DNA from 3 places in the Viridibacillus sp. FSL H8-0110 genome. Region 2 is predicted to be linked to each of the others. Evidence: riboswitches for the same ligand, from Rfam matches in the RefSeq annotation. Region 2 holds a riboswitch; each other region holds the start of a gene.
What was found. Region 2 has a riboswitch for lysine ahead of MHH98_RS20285 (amino acid permease). Riboswitches for the same ligand answer to the same signal wherever they lie in the genome.

Region 1 (3,219 bases), 270 kb from region 2:
CGGCCGTGAAGTAATACAATTTAGTAATTTCTCTGAAATTGGCGAAGGAGAATATTTAGTAGTTTATGAAGCTATCGATAAAAAATTAAAACTCCCTTTACCTAATTCTGGTGCAGTTATAGAGATTAATTCATATGGCACTATTACAGCGGCTACAATATTCCAAGAATATTATCAACTTACATATCCAAAAGTGGAAGTAACAGAAGATGAAGCTAGAGAAATTTTATGTAAAGAGACATTAGTGGAATTAGGAATCGAAGAAAATGAAGAGCAAGGAGAATTTGAATTGGTTTATCAACCAATTCGAGATTATATAGGTGTTACTGTTGATGGGGAAGTTCAAAAAGCAAGTCAGTTGTTCAGTGAATCACAGCTTGAACAATTTGCTGTTACACCTGTCCAAGTGACGAAGGCATTACCAAAATTATTGGGTGCAACTGATCAATATGTATTACGTGAAGAAGAGGGTAATTTATATTGGTATGTTACGGAAGAGTTAGATGAAAAAGGTGAAGATGCAGAAGCTGTAATCGAAGTACTACATTTTGATGATGCAGGCGCTAACTATGAATCTAATGTGGAATGGGATACAGAAGCAAAGATTGAGTTACCTTTTGAGCAATTAAAAGACAATGCAATGCAATTTTTAGAGATTATTGCGGGTGACATACACCATAAATACATGCTTGAAGAACAATCTGTATTGAATGATGATACAGAAGAATTTGACGATGATTCGGATGATGATCTCTTCAATGTGGATGAATATGATGAAGACGAGCATGAAGACGAACATGAAGATGAACCAACAACTATGTTTACTTTTATCCCATTTTTCCAGGGATACAAATTAGACAAATACTCCGTTCTAATTGAGGTAGGTATACATACAGGAATTATTCGTTCATGTTTGTATAGCGCATTAAATATGGAGGCTATTCGAGGTGTGAATACTACACCAATGATTACATTAGAAGAAGCGGATACTATATATAAACAGAGTTTGCAGATGAAACTTTCACGTTTTGAAGAGATAGATGAAGATGATGAAATGACAATATACAGCTTAAATTACTCTATTAATGCACCTTCTGAAAATGGTGTAATTGATAAGATTAATGCTACGACAGGTGAAGTTACGTACGCTGGGTCAGATATTGTTAGAGGCTAAAAACTAGTTGTAAGAAAAAAGATAGTATTCTGAGTATTTTATAAAATGTGTGTTGACACTGAAAGTTCGTTACTGTAGACTGTGTACAATGATAATTGAATACAACCTCACTTGTTAATGGGTGAGGTAGAGGCGCGATATCTATTAGTCTTTAGTGGAGCTTGAGAAACTATGAAACTATTGAGAAGGAGATGTCGCCGAAGTTTGTAATACACTCGATGTTACTTGCTGGGTCTGTAGTTAATAACTGCAGGACTGTCTCAATGAACGTCCTAGTTCGTTGAGTTGAGCTATCTCATTTAGGGATAAGTAGAGGATTTAGGCTATTGTACAATGCGACCTGAGTTCATCTCAGGGCGCGTTTTTTATACGTACAATAGCCTTTTTTAGTATTTTGAAGAAAATTAAGGATATTATTTAGAGGGGGAGAATATAATATGAAAAAAACATGGGCAATTTTTTCTGCTATGACACTACTTGCTATTTTACTATTAGCTGGTTGTGGAACTAAAGATGCAGGTTCGGGATCAGGTGCATCTACTGAAGGGGAAACAAAAAAAGAAACATTCACAATTGGTATGGAAGCGGGATACCCTCCGTTTAACTGGACACAAAAGGATGATTCAAACGGCGGCGTGAAAATCTCTGGTAACGCAGAATATGCTGGCGGTTATGATGTTGAGATTGCAAAAAGAGTTGCAGAATCTTTAGGAAAAGAACTAGTAATCGTCAAAACAGAATGGGACGGTCTAGTACCTTCATTAACTTCAGGTAAAATTGATGCAATTATGGCGGGTATGTCTCCAACTGAAAAGCGTAAAAAGACAATTGATTTCACTGATAACTACTATACATCTAATTATGTAATGGTTGTTAAAAAGGGCAGTAAATACGAGAAAGCTAAATCAATCCAGGATTTTAGTGGTGCCAAAATTACAGGTCAATTAAATACAACACACTATGATGTAATAGATCAAATTACTGGTGTTAAAAAACAAGCTGCAATGGATAACTTCCCTGCAATGCGTGTAGCACTTGAATCAGGTGTGATTGATGGTTATGTATCTGAACGTCCAGAAGGTATTAGTTCTTCAGCTGCAAATGATAAATTTGTAATGGTTGAATTCACAGATGGCTTTAAAGCGTCTGAAGAAGATACAGCAATTGCTGTAGGTATTGAAAAAGATAGCGAATTAAAAGATAAAATTAATGAAGTTTTAAAAGGTATCTCTGAAGAAGAGCGTACAGAAATTATGGATAAAGCGATTGCAAACCAACCAGCTGCAAAATAATGTATGACGGATACCGGCTGCATATGAAGCAGTCGGTATTACTGCTTTTGAAGGAGGAACAGTATGAGTATTGATTGGATTATAAGTATAGCAACAGAAAACTGGGAAATGTTCCTTCGCGGGGCATGGATGACGTTATTAATTGCAACACTTGGTACTGTTTTCGGTGCAATCATTGGATTACTTATCGGTATTATTAATACGATTCCTAAACCTGAAAGAGGATTAAAAAGAATTGTATTAAAACTAATAAATATAATTCTTGGGATATACGTAGGATTTTTCCGAGGTACACCAATGATTGTTCAGGCAATGGTAGTTTTCTATGGTGCTGCCCAAGCATTTGGTGTAGATATGGACCGCACGTTTGCAGCAATTTTTATCGTTGCTATTAATACAGGAGCGTATATGGCTGAAATTGTACGTGGCGGTATTATCTCAGTAGATAAGGGCCAATTTGAAGCAGCTCAAGCGATTGGTATGAATCATTGGCAAACTATGATTCATGTAGTATTACCACAAGTTTTAAGGAATATTTTACCTGCAACAGGTAACCAATTTGTTATGAATATTAAAGATACATCAGTATTGAATGTAATTGGGGTTACAGAACTATACTTCCAAACAAAATCTGTTTCGGGGAATAATTTCAGATATTTCGAGTCATTCTTTGTAGCATGTATTTTATACTTAATCATGACATTCGTAGTGACGAAAATTCTACACTACTTTGAAAAACGATTAGATGGTCCA
Region 2 (3,219 bases):
TTTTATAGCCGAACCAAATGGCTAAGAAAATTGGTAATCCGATATATGAAACAAGCATACCGTACCAATCGATATGGTCACCTGTGAATGCTGTATAGTTTTGACCAACAACAACAATTGCACAAAGTACAAAGGCAAAAATCGGACCGAACGGGAACCATTTTGCTTTATAAGGTAATTCGTTTAAATCGCGACCTTGTATGATATATGCTTTACGGAATCGGTAATGACTTACTGCGATCCCTAGCCAAGCCACAAACCCACACATACCTGAGGCATTTAGCAACCAAATATAGACAACACCATCACCGAAGAATGATGCAATGAATGATACACAAGCAACTAAACAAGTTGCTACTAGTGCTGCCATCGGAATACCGCGTTTGTTTAGTTTGGTAAACATTTTTGGTGCTTTACCGTCTTTAGCAAGCTCCCAAAGCATACGTGAAGATGCATATAAACCAGAGTTTCCTGAAGATAATATCGCCGTTAAAATGATCGCATTCATAACTGAAGCTGCAAACGCGATACCTGCATTTTCAAATACTAATGTGAACGGACTAACTGTAATATCACTACTAGCTAAACGTTCATCAGTAAATGGAATTAATAAGCCAATCGCTAAAATTGCTAAAATGTAGAATAAAAGGATACGCCAGAAAACTTGACGAACAGCTTTCGGAATATTTTTTCCTGGATCATCTGTTTCACCCGCAGTAATCCCAAGTAGCTCAGTTCCTTGGAATGAGAAACCTGCTGCTAAGAAAATACCGAACATTGCGAAAAAACCACCATGGAATGGACCATCTTCAATGAAGAAATTTTTGAATCCAACTGGGTCTTGTCCACCCATCAAACCAAATACCATCAAGAAACTAACGATGATAAAGACAACAATTGTAACGACTTTAATTAGTGAAAACCAATATTCACTTTCACCAAAGCTTTTAATCGATAAGACATTCAAAGTGAAGATGATTACTAAAAATCCTGCTGTCCAGACAAATGATGATACGTCTGGGAACCAAAATTTCATAATTAATGATACCGCTGCAATTTCTGCTGCGATCGTAATTGCCCAGTTATACCAGTAGTTCCAACCAAGAGCAAAGCCAAGCGCTGGGTCAACGAATTTAGATGCGTAAGTACTAAATGAACCTGATACAGGCATAAATGCTGCCATTTCCCCTAAACTTGTCATTAAAAAGAACACCATAATACCAATTAAAGAATATGCTAATAACGCTCCACCTGGACCCGCTTCGTGGATAGCTCCACCACTTGCTAAGAACAGCCCTGTACCGATTGTTCCTCCAAGTGAAATCATCGTCACGTGACGACTTTTCAATCCTCTATTAAGACCTTGCGTTTCTACGCTTTGGCCATTATTTTTATTACTCATTAAGAATCTCCTCTTTCCATTTTTCATTGCAAGAAGGTTAACTTGATGTCATAAAAAATACCATCACAAGGAATATGCGATGGTATCGAAATATGCCCATCAACCTTGATAAAGATAGCTCAACACGCCTGCTAAGACGTGACAGTTCTGCACCTTTCGGCAACAGCCCCAATGATTATAAGAAAAAGCTTATAATCACTTCGGCGATATTCCCTTTCAAATAGAATCCCCGACGCTTTTCGTCTCATCCATTTTACTTTTTAATACCGCGACCTCTACCTCATCGAATGGATGAGGCATTGCAATATATTAATTTAATATGTCCCCATTATAATACAAGAGTGTTCTATATTCAAGATGTAAATTATCTTGAATATTAGAACAATTTAAGTTAATTTTTGTTAAGACTTCAGAATATAACTTTTGCATCACTCGGTAGCGTTTGAATATGTTTTAAGTAATTGAGCACTATCACACTTTCTCCATAACCTTGGAATGAAAGCATGCTAGCAACATTTGTTGCTGTATTTTGGAATAAATCACACATAGTAAATAGTGCTTGCCATGCTGAATCATAGCTAGCATTATTATATGTTGCGAGTAACTGCTCCCACACCTTTTTTGGTAACAGGTACTCTAGGTCCTTGCCATTTTTACCAACGCTTTTAGAAAAGTCTGTTTGCACTCCGACTTGCCAAGAAAGCATTTGAATCAGCATTTCACGCGTATTATTAAAATGTGCTTGTGCATAGAGCATTTCTTTTCTCCATAAACCTTTCGCAATATATGTAGAAACCCACCAAAATTCATTACAACAATCCTTATAATGTTCTTCTGTCGGGCATTGCACCCAATAATTCACATCCGTTGGTGAAGGGAGTTTAGGAAGTGACCCATCTTTATCTAACAAGATTGTGGTTAAACTATCTTCCTTACAATATTCTTCTTGTTCTTCGACAGGGATAAGCATCAAATCAATTCGGTTTCCATCCGAAAATTGCATCAAGTATGTATAGCGCCCACCAAGTTCAGGAGGAAACAACACCATATCTTCTGGCGTTTGCATAATGATTCTCTCTCCAAAAATATTTACCCAATAAGGGGTGTTAGTAAATGATTTGATATCCGTCACAATATAAACGATATCAAAATCTTGAAAGGGATCCTTTTTCACATTCATATTTGTTCTTGAACCATTCATACAAACCGCGCGTACGCGATCATCATTTTTCGCTATATCTAGGATTAAATCCATCATTTGCTGCGCTGTTCTCATCATCAATACCCCCGTATTAAATTGGTGATTTTATTTTGAGCCATCTTATTATAATTATCAATTTTCTTTGATATAATTAACCTTTGTCAATTAGTAGGTTTAAAATATTATAAGATTTATAAATATATATAATAGGAGGAGTTACAATTGGCAACAAATAAAGCTGTTCAAAATGGCAACAAGCTAAAATGGAATCGTAAAGTTTGGCTACTTGTAATTGGGATTATTTTCATTGCTTCTACATTACGTGCTCCTTTAACTTCTGTAGGTCCAATTATCTCATTCATTCGTGATGGTCTTCATATTTCAAATGTATTAGCAGGATTTATCACAACGATCCCTTTGCTTGCTTTTGCTGCTATTTCACCATTAGCGCCAAAATTTTCAAAGCGCTTTGGCATAGAACGTACTTTACTATTCTCAACAGCATTACTTGCTGTAGGGATTCTTACTCGATCATTAGGTACCACATCCACACTGTTATTAGGTACTTCTCTAATCGGTGTAGCAATTGCTTTTGGAAATGTACTGTTACCAAGTT
Region 3 (3,219 bases), 3.0 Mb from region 2:
AAATTACTTGATCGCTTATATCCGCTAAGGAAATGCACAAATTTACCGAATCGAGTTTGCTTATACTATCATTTAGGACAATGTCTAGCTCCTTGTGTAAAAGAAGTTGAGAAAGAGCAATATCAAGAGATCATTCAAGGTATTACGAGTTTCCTAAATGGTGGGTACGGAGAAGTCAAAGAAGATTTAAATGCAAAAATGCTCGATGCAGCTGAAAAATTAGATTTCGAACGAGCAAAAGAATATCGAGATCAAATTTCACATATTGAAACTGTCATGGAACGTCAGAAGATTACGCTTACGGATTTAACGAATCGTGACGTTTTTGGTTATGCGGTTGATAAAGGTTGGATGTGTATCCAAGTATTCTTTGTAAGACAAGGAAAGTTGATTGAAAGAGATGTTTCGTTATTCCCTATTTATCGAGATCCTGAGGAAGAATTTTTAACATTTGTGGGGCGCTTTTATGAACAGGCAGAACATATCAAGCCAAAGGAAATCTTTATACCTTCTAATATTGAAGGAGACCTTCTAGCTACAGTACTTGATTTAAAAGTGACGATACCTCAAAGGGGAAAGAAAAAAGAGCTTGTTGATTTAGCGAGTAAAAATGCTCAAATTGCTATCTCTGAGAAGTTCCAGTTACTTGAGCGTCAAGAAAAAAGAACAATAGGTGCCTGCGAAGAATTGGGAAATGCGATGAATATTGCGATACCGCTTCGCATAGAATCATTTGATAACTCCCATATTTTTGGAGCGGACGCCGTCTCAGCGATGGTAGTTTTTATTGACGGTAAGCCTAGCAAAAAGGATTATCGAAAATATAAAATTCAAGTTGCAGCAAAGCACGACGATTACGGTGCAATGCGAGAAGTCATTCGCCGAAGATATACTCGTGTATTAAGAGATGGCTTACCTTTACCCGATTTAATCGTTATTGATGGTGGGAAAGGACAAATGGAAGTAGCAAGAGAAATCTTAGAAGATGAGCTTGGTTTAGATATTCCTATTGCAGGTTTGGCAAAAGATGATAAACACCAAACTTCTCAATTGCTGTATGGCTCGCCGCCAGAAATTATTCCGTTGAAGAGAACGAGTGAAGCGTTTTATCTTTTACAAAGAATTCAAGATGAAGTTCACCGTTTTGCTATTACCTTCCATCGCCAATTACATGAAAAGAATGCCATTACATCTGTTCTCGATGAAATTGAAGGAATTGGACCAAAAAGAAAGCAACAGCTTCTCAAACAATTTGGATCTGTTAAAAAAATTCGTGAGGCATCCTATGAAGAATTAGTAGCTGCGAATGTACCAAAAAAACTAGCTCAAACCATATTTACTTATTTTTCTGAAAAATAAATTGTAGTAATCTGAAAATTGTGTTAAGGTAACATTACTATTATAAATAATCACTATTTAGTGATGATAGAGGCGCGGATTTCAAGAGTAATCAGCAAGAGGATGAGTAGATCCTATGACTGCTGACGAAAGGGGAGGCCGCCGAAGTGATAAATTGACTATTTCCAATTTATTACTGGTTCTGCATTTAACAAGTGTAGAATTGTCAGATCCGTTTCGGTTCTGGAGGGCTATCTCACATGAATGTTCTTTTGAACGTGCATGCTACGAGGCGGCTTTTCACACTTAAACGTGTGAAAGGCTGCTTTTTTCATAAGATGTCATTGTGAATACGGTCGTCATAACAAATAAGGGAGAGGTTATGGGTGAGTTGTTTAGTTTTTAAATTTGGTGGTACATCAGTTGCAACGATTGAACGCGTATTGCATGTGGCAAAGCGCATTCAGAAAGAGAAAGAAAAGGGTTATGATATTGTCGTTGTTGTTTCAGCGATGGGCAAAACGACGGATAAGCTTGTAGAAATGGCACATGAAATTATGCCAAATCCATCGAAACGAGAAATGGATACGCTCTTAACAACAGGTGAGCAGGTGACTATCTCATTATTATCGATTGCATTACAAAGTTTAGGGTTATCAGCGCAGTCCTTCACTGGTTGGCAAGCTGGAATTTTAACGGAGGCAATTCCGAGTGATTCTCGCATTGTTGAAATTCAGTCTGGAAAGGTGCGAAGAACGTTGGATAAAGGCCATGTTGCAGTAGTTGCAGGCTTCCAAGGAATCGATAGTAATAACAATATTACAACCCTAGGTCGCGGAGGATCAGATACGACAGCAGTTGCTTTAGCTGCAGCATTAGGTGCTGAGCGCTGTGATATTTATACAGATGTTGATGGTGTGTACACTTCAGATCCACGTTATGTTCCTAAAGCTCGCAAACTACAAGAACTGTCATATGATGAAATGTTAGAATTAGCAAATTTAGGGGCAGGTGTCTTACATCCACGTGCCGTAGAGTTTGCAAAAAACTACAATATCCCATTAGCAGTTCGCTCTAGTTATGTAGAAGATGAAGGAACAATTATGAAGGAGGAAGTAGAAGTGGAAAAAGATTTAGTTGTACGTGGAGTAGCATTTATGTCAGATATTGTTCGAGTAACGGTAGGTTACGAGGGGAATTATAAAGGTTCTTTAGTCAATATTTTCACAGTTTTAGCTGATAATCATATTAACGTTGATATTATCGTTCAAACTATTCTCGAAGGGGTAGAGCCTTCAGTATCATTTACTATTACAAAAGAAAATTTAGCAGATACTGCTCGAGTCTTAGAAGTTAATAAATCTAAAATTGGTTATTGTCATGTGAATTATGAAGAGGACGTAGCTAAAGTATCGATTGTAGGTTCTGGTATGGTATCTAATCCTGGCGTAGCCGCAAAAATGTTCGATCGCTTACATAAAGAAAACATTACATTAAAAATGGTAAGTACTTCTGAAATTAAAATTTCTGTTGTCATTCCACAAGAGTCGATGTTGCTAACTGCAAACGCATTACATGATGAATTTGAATTGGCAGCTAGTCTAGCAATTCAAGTTTAATTAAATAAAATAAAAAGAAGCTGACTAGCCATCTTGAACAGATATTTAGTCAGCTTCTTTCTATAGTTGGTCTTTTAAATCCCATTTGACATGGAATCGTACAAGCCCACGCTTTGCTTTCTTTTCGTCGTAGCATTCTGTTAAGAAACCACTGATTTTCTCTTGTTGAGCTGCTAGGAAGCCACTTTCAAGACGGAAGCAGCGTTTTTCAAATTGCATAGCCTCAGGATCTCCAGTGAGAGTATAAAACGTTTCATCTTTA

Region 1: it holds a riboswitch for lysine, as region 2 does, so the genes downstream of both, MHH98_RS21645 (transporter substrate-binding domain-containing protein) here and MHH98_RS20285 (amino acid permease) in region 2, are expected to answer to the same signal.
Region 3: it holds a riboswitch for lysine, as region 2 does, so the genes downstream of both, MHH98_RS05215 (aspartate kinase) here and MHH98_RS20285 (amino acid permease) in region 2, are expected to answer to the same signal.

The regions. Positions count from the first base shown of each region.
Region 1 covers NZ_JBBOPJ010000001.1:4,368,251-4,371,469, reverse strand. Annotated here, with positions in the region: gene MHH98_RS21650 (hypothetical protein) at 1-1,174, shown strand, start outside; lysine riboswitch at 1,294-1,475, shown strand; gene MHH98_RS21645 (transporter substrate-binding domain-containing protein) at 1,612-2,466, shown strand; gene MHH98_RS21640 (amino acid ABC transporter permease) at 2,530-3,219, shown strand, end outside.
Region 2 covers NZ_JBBOPJ010000001.1:4,097,672-4,100,890, forward strand. Annotated here, with positions in the region: gene MHH98_RS20285 (amino acid permease) at 1-1,402, opposite strand, end outside; lysine riboswitch at 1,510-1,688, opposite strand; gene MHH98_RS20290 (aminoglycoside 6-adenylyltransferase) at 1,812-2,678, opposite strand; gene MHH98_RS20295 (CynX/NimT family MFS transporter) at 2,826-3,219, shown strand, end outside.
Region 3 covers NZ_JBBOPJ010000001.1:1,054,113-1,057,331, forward strand. Annotated here, with positions in the region: gene uvrC (excinuclease ABC subunit UvrC) at 1-1,359, shown strand, start outside; lysine riboswitch at 1,419-1,600, shown strand; gene MHH98_RS05215 (aspartate kinase) at 1,725-2,957, shown strand; gene MHH98_RS05220 (YslB family protein) at 3,018-3,219, opposite strand, start outside.